Regions from separate parts of the Pseudomonas sp. ASL4 genome, predicted to be linked through region 2. Evidence: predicted binding sites of a transcription regulator. Region 2 holds the regulator's gene; the other holds the start of a gene.
What was found. The regulator sigma-54, encoded in region 2, starts transcription at its own class of promoters, with help from an activator protein. The targets are predictions, from matches to a motif close to ANTGGCATNNANNTTGCTNT.
Positions count from the first base shown of each region.

Region 1: glnA (glutamate--ammonia ligase) is a predicted target of sigma-54. The motif match lies at 1,964-1,983, and genes of this name have one in related genera.

Region 1 covers NZ_CM155280.1:327,136-331,334, forward strand. The annotation lists gene typA (translational GTPase TypA) at 1-155, opposite strand, end outside; gene thiI (tRNA uracil 4-sulfurtransferase ThiI) at 295-1,749, opposite strand; gene glnA (glutamate--ammonia ligase) at 2,080-3,486, shown strand; gene AC1MEW_RS01385 (DUF4124 domain-containing protein) at 3,786-4,199, shown strand, end outside.
Region 2 covers NZ_CM155280.1:7,124,639-7,128,837, forward strand. The annotation lists gene lptC (LPS export ABC transporter periplasmic protein LptC) at 1-551, shown strand, start outside; gene lptA (lipopolysaccharide transport periplasmic protein LptA) at 538-1,071, shown strand; gene lptB (LPS export ABC transporter ATP-binding protein) at 1,071-1,796, shown strand; gene AC1MEW_RS32670 (RNA polymerase factor sigma-54) at 1,983-3,476, shown strand; gene hpf (ribosome hibernation-promoting factor, HPF/YfiA family) at 3,550-3,858, shown strand; gene ptsN (PTS IIA-like nitrogen regulatory protein PtsN) at 3,871-4,199, shown strand, end outside.

The sequences.
Region 1 (4,199 bases), 690 kb from region 2:
CGCTCTTTCTCCTGGTCGTTGGAGTCCATCACGCGCTCGTCGTTGAGCTCGTTGCGCTCCAGGGTGCCGGATTGACGCAAGAGTTTGTCTACCAGGGTGGTTTTACCATGGTCAACGTGAGCAATGATGGCGATGTTGCGTAGATTTTCGATCACTTGTGTATCTCGATCAGAGGATTCGGTGTGCTGACAAGTCTTGGCAGCGATTAACAGTAGAGTCCGGCAAAGCCGTTACAGCTTGACGGCGGCGTCGGGGGGCCGGTGACGCAGGCCACAGGCAAACAGCCCCGGGCACTTAGCTCGGTCGATAAACGCGCACATTGGCATGCCCCTCACTGAGCAAATGGTGGGCATGCAGGCGACTCATCACGCCTTTGTCGCAATACAGCAGGTACTGGCGAGTAGGGTCCAGTTCCTTGAAACGAGCGTTCAATGCATAAAACGGCATCGTCTGTACCTCAATGCCAGCCAGTTCCAGCGGCTCGTCTTCAGCGGCATCCGGGTGACGGATGTCGATGATGATCTGGCCCGCCAGAGCTTCGCTGACTTCTTCGATCTGCAAGTCCTGGCCCAATTCGTCGATCACGCGATCGATCGGTACCAGTTTGGCGTTCTCGAGCGCACGCTCAAGGACTGCCATGTCGAACTGTTGTTCTTCGTACTCCACGCGGTTGCGCTTGGCGTGGGTCTTTGGGTTCACCGAGATGACCCCGCAGTATTCCGGCATGTGCTTGGCGAAGTCGGCAGTGCCGATTTCGGTGGCCAGGTCGATGATGTCCTGCTTGTGACTGGCGATCAGCGGGCGCAAGACCAGCTTCTCGGTCACGCAGTCGATCAACGACAGGTTCGGCAGCGTCTGGCTCGAAACCTGGGAGATCGCTTCACCGGTCACCAGCGCATCGATGTCCAGCCGGTCGGCAATCTTCGATGCAGCGCGCAACATCATACGCTTCAAAACTACGCCCATATGACTGTTATCGACTTTCCCGAGAATTTCTCCCAGTACTTCCTCGAACGGCACACTGACAAATAACACGCGTTGGGAGCTGCCGTACTTCTTCCAGATGAAGTGCGCGACTTCCATAACGCCCAGTTCATGGGCTCGTCCGCCCAGATTAAAGAAGCAGAAATGGCTCATCAGGCCACGGCGCATGATCTGGTAGGCGGCGACTGTCGAGTCAAAGCCGCCGGACATCAGCACGAGCGTCTGCTCCAGCGCTCCCAGCGGATAACCGCCGATACTGTTGTGCTGGCTGTGGATCACGTACAACCGTTGGTCGCGAATTTCGATGCGAACTTCGATTTCCGGCTCTTTCAGGGAAATCCCGGCGGCACCGCACTGACGACGCAGTTGGCTGCCGACGTATTTTTCCACGTCCATGGACGAGAACGTGTGGTGCCCGCCGCGCTTGCAGCGCACCGAAAAGATCTTCCCGGCCAACGCATCGCCATAGTGCTGCTTGCACTTGGCAACGATGTCGTCGAAGTCACCCAACGGGTATTCGTCGACCTGCAGGAAATGCGCGATGCCCGGCATGCAGCTCAGGCGCTCGGTCATCTCCTTCAGGGCTTTGGGCTCGCTGACGCGGGTTTCCAGCTCGAGGTTGTCCCACACGCCGTTCACCACCACAGCCGGGTCCAGATCACGGAGCACAGCACGGATGTTTTTGGCCAACTGGCGGATGAAACGCATCCGTACCGGGCGGCTCTTGATGGTGATCTCGGGAAAGACTTTTACGATTAGTTTCATGAAAACAGCGCGCGCTGGGCCAGCCGAAAAAGGGGGGCGCGGATTATAGCGGAAATTGCTCAAGGTTTAACCAGTTAATATGCAGAAGGTTTCGAGCGCACCAAAACAGGTCATTTATGGAATTAGACGCTACATTACAGGGCGGTAATTTCAGCTTTGCGGCGCAATAAGCCTCTATAAGCGTGATATTGGGGCAAAAAACCCATGGTGGGGCACTGGCATGCAATTTGCTCCCTTGTGAGGCAGGTTGCCATGGCAGAGTATTCGCGCCGGCATCACCCACATTCTAAGGGCATCCACTACTAAGCCCGAAGCCACCCGGAGGACACTATGTCGAAGTCGGTTCAACTCATCAAAGATCATGACGTCAAGTGGATTGATCTGCGCTTCACGGACACCAAAGGCACTCAGCACCACGTGACCATGCCGGCTCGCGACGCGCTGGATGATGCTTTCTTCGAAGAAGGCAAAATGTTCGACGGTTCCTCCATTGCTGGCTGGAAAGGCATCGAAGCCTCCGACATGATTCTGATGCCGGACGACAGCACTGCCGTTCTCGACCCGTTCACCGAAGAGCCAACCCTGATCCTGGTTTGCGACGTGATCGAGCCTTCGACCATGCAAGGCTACGACCGTGACCCACGTGCGATCGCCAAGCGTGCCGAGGAATACCTGAAGTCGACTGGTATCGGCGACACCGTATTCGTAGGTCCGGAGCCAGAGTTCTTCATCTTCGACCAGGTGAAGTTCAAGTCCGACATCTCCGGTTCGATGTTCAAAATCTACTCCGAACAAGGTTCGTGGATGTCCGACCAGGACGTGGAAGGCGGCAACCGCGGCCACCGTCCAGGCGTCAAGGGTGGTTACTTCCCGGTTCCGCCATTCGACCACGACCACGAAATCCGTACCTCCATGTGCAACGCCATGGAAGAGATGGGCCTGACCATCGAAGTTCACCACCACGAAGTGGCGACTGCCGGCCAGAACGAAATCGGCGTGAAGTTCAACACCCTGGTTGCCAAGGCTGACGAAGTTCAAACCCTGAAGTACTGCGTACACAACGTTGCTGATGCATACGGCCGCACCGCGACCTTCATGCCTAAGCCTCTGTACGGCGACAACGGTTCGGGTATGCACGTTCACCTGTCCATCGCTAAAGATGGCAAGAACACCTTCGCTGGCGAAGGCTATGCCGGCCTGTCCGATACCGCCCTGTACTTCATCGGCGGCATCATCAAGCACGGTAAGGCCCTGAACGGCTTCACCAACCCGTCGACCAACTCCTACAAGCGTCTGGTCCCAGGTTTCGAAGCTCCGGTAATGCTGGCCTACTCGGCTCGCAACCGTTCCGCTTCGATCCGTATTCCTTACGTGTCCAGCCCTCGCGCTCGCCGTATCGAAGCTCGCTTCCCGGATCCAGCAGCTAACCCGTACCTGGGCTTCGCTGCACTGTTGATGGCTGGCCTGGACGGCATCCAGAACAAGATCCACCCTGGCGACGCAGCTGACAAAAACCTGTACGACCTGCCGCCTGAAGAGGCGAAAGAGATCCCACAAGTTTGCGGCAGCCTGAAAGAAGCCCTGGAAGAGCTGGACAAAGGTCGCGCGTTCCTGACCAAAGGCGGCGTGTTCTCCGATGACTTCATCGACGCTTACATCGCTCTGAAAAGCGAAGAAGAAATCAAGGTCCGCACCTTCGTACACCCACTGGAATATGAGCTGTACTACAGCTGCTGATCCGGTAGCGCCTGCGCAAGCGGCGTGACAAAAAGAGGCCTCCTTCGGGAGGCCTTTTTTGTGCCCACGATTTAACGACTGACGACGACCCTATGTGGGAGCGGGCTTGCTCGCGAAAGCGGTGTGTCAGTCAACATCATTGCTATATGACACGCCGCCTTCGCGAGCAAGCCCGCTCCCACAGGGGGTTTGTGGCGCTTGGAGGATTTTGGTAAATCATGCCCAAATGTTAACCACTAGGGACAACCGCCACCCGTGACCTATGCTGCAATCCAACACCTTCGCTTGCGGTCAATCTTATGGGTCGTGGTTTTCTACTGATGTTGCTGTTGATCGCCCTGCCCGCCGCAGCGCAGATCTATAAGTACACCGACGCCGCCGGCAACACTGCATACAGCAATCAGCCGCCCGATGGCGTCAAAGCGCAGCCGGTTGAGTTGCCGCCGCTCAACAGCGTCGCACCCTCGGCGCCTACCGCTCCTCCTGCCGAAGCCACCAGCCGTGAACAATCCCGCAGCGCCTACGAGGTGCTTGAACTCACCGGCCTGCCCACCGAGGAAGCCCTGCGCGCCAACAACGGCACCTTCACCGTCAGCGTGCTGATCAAGCCACGCCTGCAAGGCCCGCATCTGTTCAGGCTGTTGCTGGACAACCAGCCTTACGGTCAACCGAGCAACGTGCCAATCCTGCAACTGGTGAACATAGATCGTGGC
Region 2 (4,199 bases):
ATTTCTTGATGTTCTGTTGCATCGCCGCGATATTCGCAGCGGTCGGCTACTGGAACATCAGCCCGGAACGCTTCCTCGACAAGCCAGTGGCCAAGGTCGATGTCAGCCAGATCGACTATTACGCACTCAACGCCCACAGCGTGCAGTACCTGCCGGACGGCGGCTTGCAGTACGACTTGACGTCCGACAAGGTCGAACACCTCAAGGCGAGCGATGTGTCACTGCTGACCAACCCCGACCTGAACATGTACCGCGGCACCGAGTTTCCGTGGCATGTCACAAGCTTGCGTGGCGAGGTGAATCCGGACGGCACTCAGGTAGAGCTGATCGACTCGGTACGTATCGCACGGACCGATGAAAAGAACCGCGAGATGATTATTACCAGTACTCGCATGACAGTGTTCCCGCAGCAGCAATATGCGCAGACCGAGCAACCCGTTAGAATCGACGGCGCTGGCGGTGTATCGACTGGCAACGGAATGAAAGCGTATTTGAAAGAAAGCAGGATACACCTGCTATCGAACGTAAGAGGACAGTATGAGGCTCGTTAAAACCCTCCCTATTTTGCTCAGTCTGGGCGCAGCACTGGGAAGCGTGAGCGCCTGGGCTCTGCCGGACGATAGTACGAAACCGATCCGTATCCAGGCCGACGATGCCCAGCTCGATGACAAGCAAGGTATCGCCACCTATAAAGGTGATGTAATCATCACCCAGGGTTCGATGAAGGTTACCGGCAATACCGTGACCATCACTCGTACAAAGGATGGCCAGATCGATGTCGTAACGTCGGTGGGCAACCTGGCGTACTTCGAGCAGTTGCAAAAAACCACCTCCCCACAGCCAGTCAAAGGCTATGGCAAGACTGTCCAGTACCATGCCCAGCAAAACCGCATCGTGCTGATCGATCAAGCCAAAGTCATCAGCGATGACGGCAGCACCACCGAAGGCGAGAAAATCGTCTACGACACGGTGAAACAGGTGGCTACGGCCGGCCGCGCCACTGGCTCGCCGATCACAACGCCGCGCCAACGGATCGACATGGTGATCCCGCCGAAGCAGAAGGCCCAGTAATGGCAACTCTGAAAGCCCAGCATCTGGCCAAGAGCTACAAGAGCCGCCAGGTCGTGCGTGACGTCAGCCTGTCCATCGACAGCGGTCAGATCGTCGGCCTGCTTGGCCCGAACGGCGCCGGCAAGACCACCTGCTTTTACATGATCGTTGGCCTGGTACAAGCCGACCAGGGTCGCGTACTGATCGACGATCTGGACGTCAGCCACCAGCCGATGCACGGTCGTGCAAAGGCCGGTATCGGCTATCTTCCGCAAGAAGCGTCGATCTTCCGCAAACTCTCGGTCGCCGACAACATCATGGCCATCCTCGAGACCCGCAAGGAACTCGACAAGGCCGCTCGCCGCAAAGAGCTGGAAAGCCTGCTGCAGGAATTCCACATCAGCCACATCCGTGACAACCTCGGCATGAGCCTGTCCGGTGGTGAACGACGCCGAGTGGAAATCGCCCGGGCCTTGGCCACCAACCCGAAATTCATCCTGCTCGACGAACCTTTCGCCGGTGTAGACCCGATTTCGGTTGGCGACATCAAGCAGATCATCCATCACCTCAAGGCCAAAGGCATTGGCGTGCTGATCACCGACCACAACGTCCGTGAAACACTGGATATCTGCGAAACCGCCTACATCGTCAACGATGGTCAGCTAATTGCCGAAGGTGACTCCGCCACCATCCTGGCCAACGAACTGGTCAAGGAAGTGTATCTGGGCCACGAGTTCCGCCTGTAAGCACCGAGGTGTCTGGCTAGTCGACAGAGCGCATGGCGCAATTAACACATCGCTGTGTTTTTTATTGTTACGGCGCTCTAGGCAAACACTTCAGTTTCAGGCATATAATTTGCTTAAGTTTGGCGCTTCGGCGCCCTGTAGTGGATGGCGCATGCGCGCCGGCGAATAAGGTGTTAAGCCCCTGCCATGAAACCATCGCTAGTCTTGAGAATGGGCCAGCAGCTGACGATGACACCTCAGCTGCAACAGGCCATCCGCCTGCTCCAATTGTCGACCCTGGACCTGCAACAGGAAATCCAGGAGGCCCTGGAGTCCAATCCGATGCTCGAACGCCAGGAAGAAGGCGACGACTTCGATAACGCCGACCCATTGGCCGACAAAGCCGAACAACCACCCAACGCCGACATTCAGGAACCCTCCTACCAGGAAACCGCCCCGACGGTGGATAACCTCGAGGAAGGGGACTGGAACGAGCGCATTCCCAACGAACTGCCCGTCGATACCGCCTGGGAAGACGTTTACCAGACCAGCGCCAGCAGCCTGCCGAGCAACGATGACGACGAGTGGGATTTCACCACCCGTACATCCGCCGGCGAAAGCCTGCAAAGCCACCTGCTCTGGCAACTGAACCTGGCGCCGATGTCCGACACCGATCGCCTGATCGCCGTGACCTTGATCGATTGCATCAACAATCAGGGCTACCTGGACGAAACCCTCGAGGAAATCCTCGAAGCCTTCGATCCGGAACTGGACATCGAGCTGGACGAAATCGAAGCCGTCCTGCATCGCATCCAGCAATTCGAACCGGCCGGCATCGGCGCCCGCAACCTGGGCGAGTGCCTGTTGCTGCAATTGCGTCAACTGCCCGCCAAAACACCTTGGCTGGCCGAGGCCAAGCGCCTGGTCACCGATTACATCGACCTGCTCGGCAGCCGCGACTACAGCCAACTGATGCGCCGCATGAAGCTCAAGGAAGATGAACTGCGCCAGGTGATCGAGCTGGTCCAGAGCCTGAACCCGCGTCCAGGCTCGCAGATCGAGTCCAGCGAAGCCGAATACGTCGTGCCCGACGTCATCGTGCGCAAGGATAATGAGCGCTGGCTGGTGGAGTTGAATCAAGAGTCAGTGCCAAAGCTGCGGGTCAACGCCCAGTACGCCGGCTTCGTGCGCCGCGCCGACACCAGTGCCGACAACACCTTCATGCGTAATCAGTTGCAGGAAGCCCGCTGGTTCATCAAGAGCCTGCAAAGCCGTAACGAAACCCTGATGAAAGTCGCCACCCAGATCGTCGAGCACCAGCGCGGTTTCCTGGAGTACGGCGACGAAGCCATGAAGCCGCTGGTCCTGCATGACATCGCCGAAGCGGTGGGCATGCACGAATCGACGATTTCACGGGTGACCACCCAAAAGTTCATGCATACCCCACGGGGCATTTATGAACTGAAATACTTTTTCTCCAGCCATGTCAGCACCTCTGAAGGCGGCGAATGCTCGTCCACAGCGATCCGCGCGATCATCAAAAAACTGGTTGCCGCGGAAAATCAGAAAAAGCCGTTGAGTGACAGCAAGATCGCTGGTTTACTGGAGGCACAAGGCATTCAGGTGGCTCGCCGCACCGTCGCCAAGTACCGCGAGTCCTTAGGGATCGCGCCTTCGAGCGAACGCAAGCGGTTGATGTAAGCCACGCCACAGCGTTCCAGTGGCAGGTACCTTTACCTGCCGCTTTATGCACTGGCAACGAAGGAGAAGCTGTATGCAAGTCAACATCAGTGGACACCAACTGGAAGTGACCGAACCCCTGCGCACCTACATCGGCGAAAAACTCGACCGATTAGAGAGGCATTTCGACAAGATCACCAACGTGCAAGTCACGATGACCGTCGAGAAGCTGCTGCAGAAAATCGAAGCCACGCTGCATATCCCCGGCGGAGAAGTGGTCGCCAATGCCGAGCATAACGACATGTATGCCGCTATTGACCTACTGACCGACAAGCTGGATCGCCAACTTAAAAAGCATAAGGAAAAGACCCAGAGCCTCCTTCAGGGCGCAACCGGTCGTTAACACTCCCAACCCATGATCCGACTTGAAAGTATCCTGACCCCCGGCCGTTCCCTCGTGAAAGTGCCGGGCGGCAGTAAAAAGAAAGCCCTCGAACAAATTGCCAACCTGATCGCCCGGGAAGTCCCGGATCTGGAGATGCAAGATGTCTTCGAGGCTCTGATTGCCCGTGAAAAACTCGGTTCCACCGGTTTTGGCAACGGCATTGCTATCCCCCACTGTCGCCTGAAGGGCTGCACCTCGCCCATCAGTGCCTTGATGCACCTTGACGCACCTATCGATTTCGACGCCATCGACGGCGCTCCGGTTGACCTGCTGTTCGTGCTGCTGGTCCCGCAAGCCGC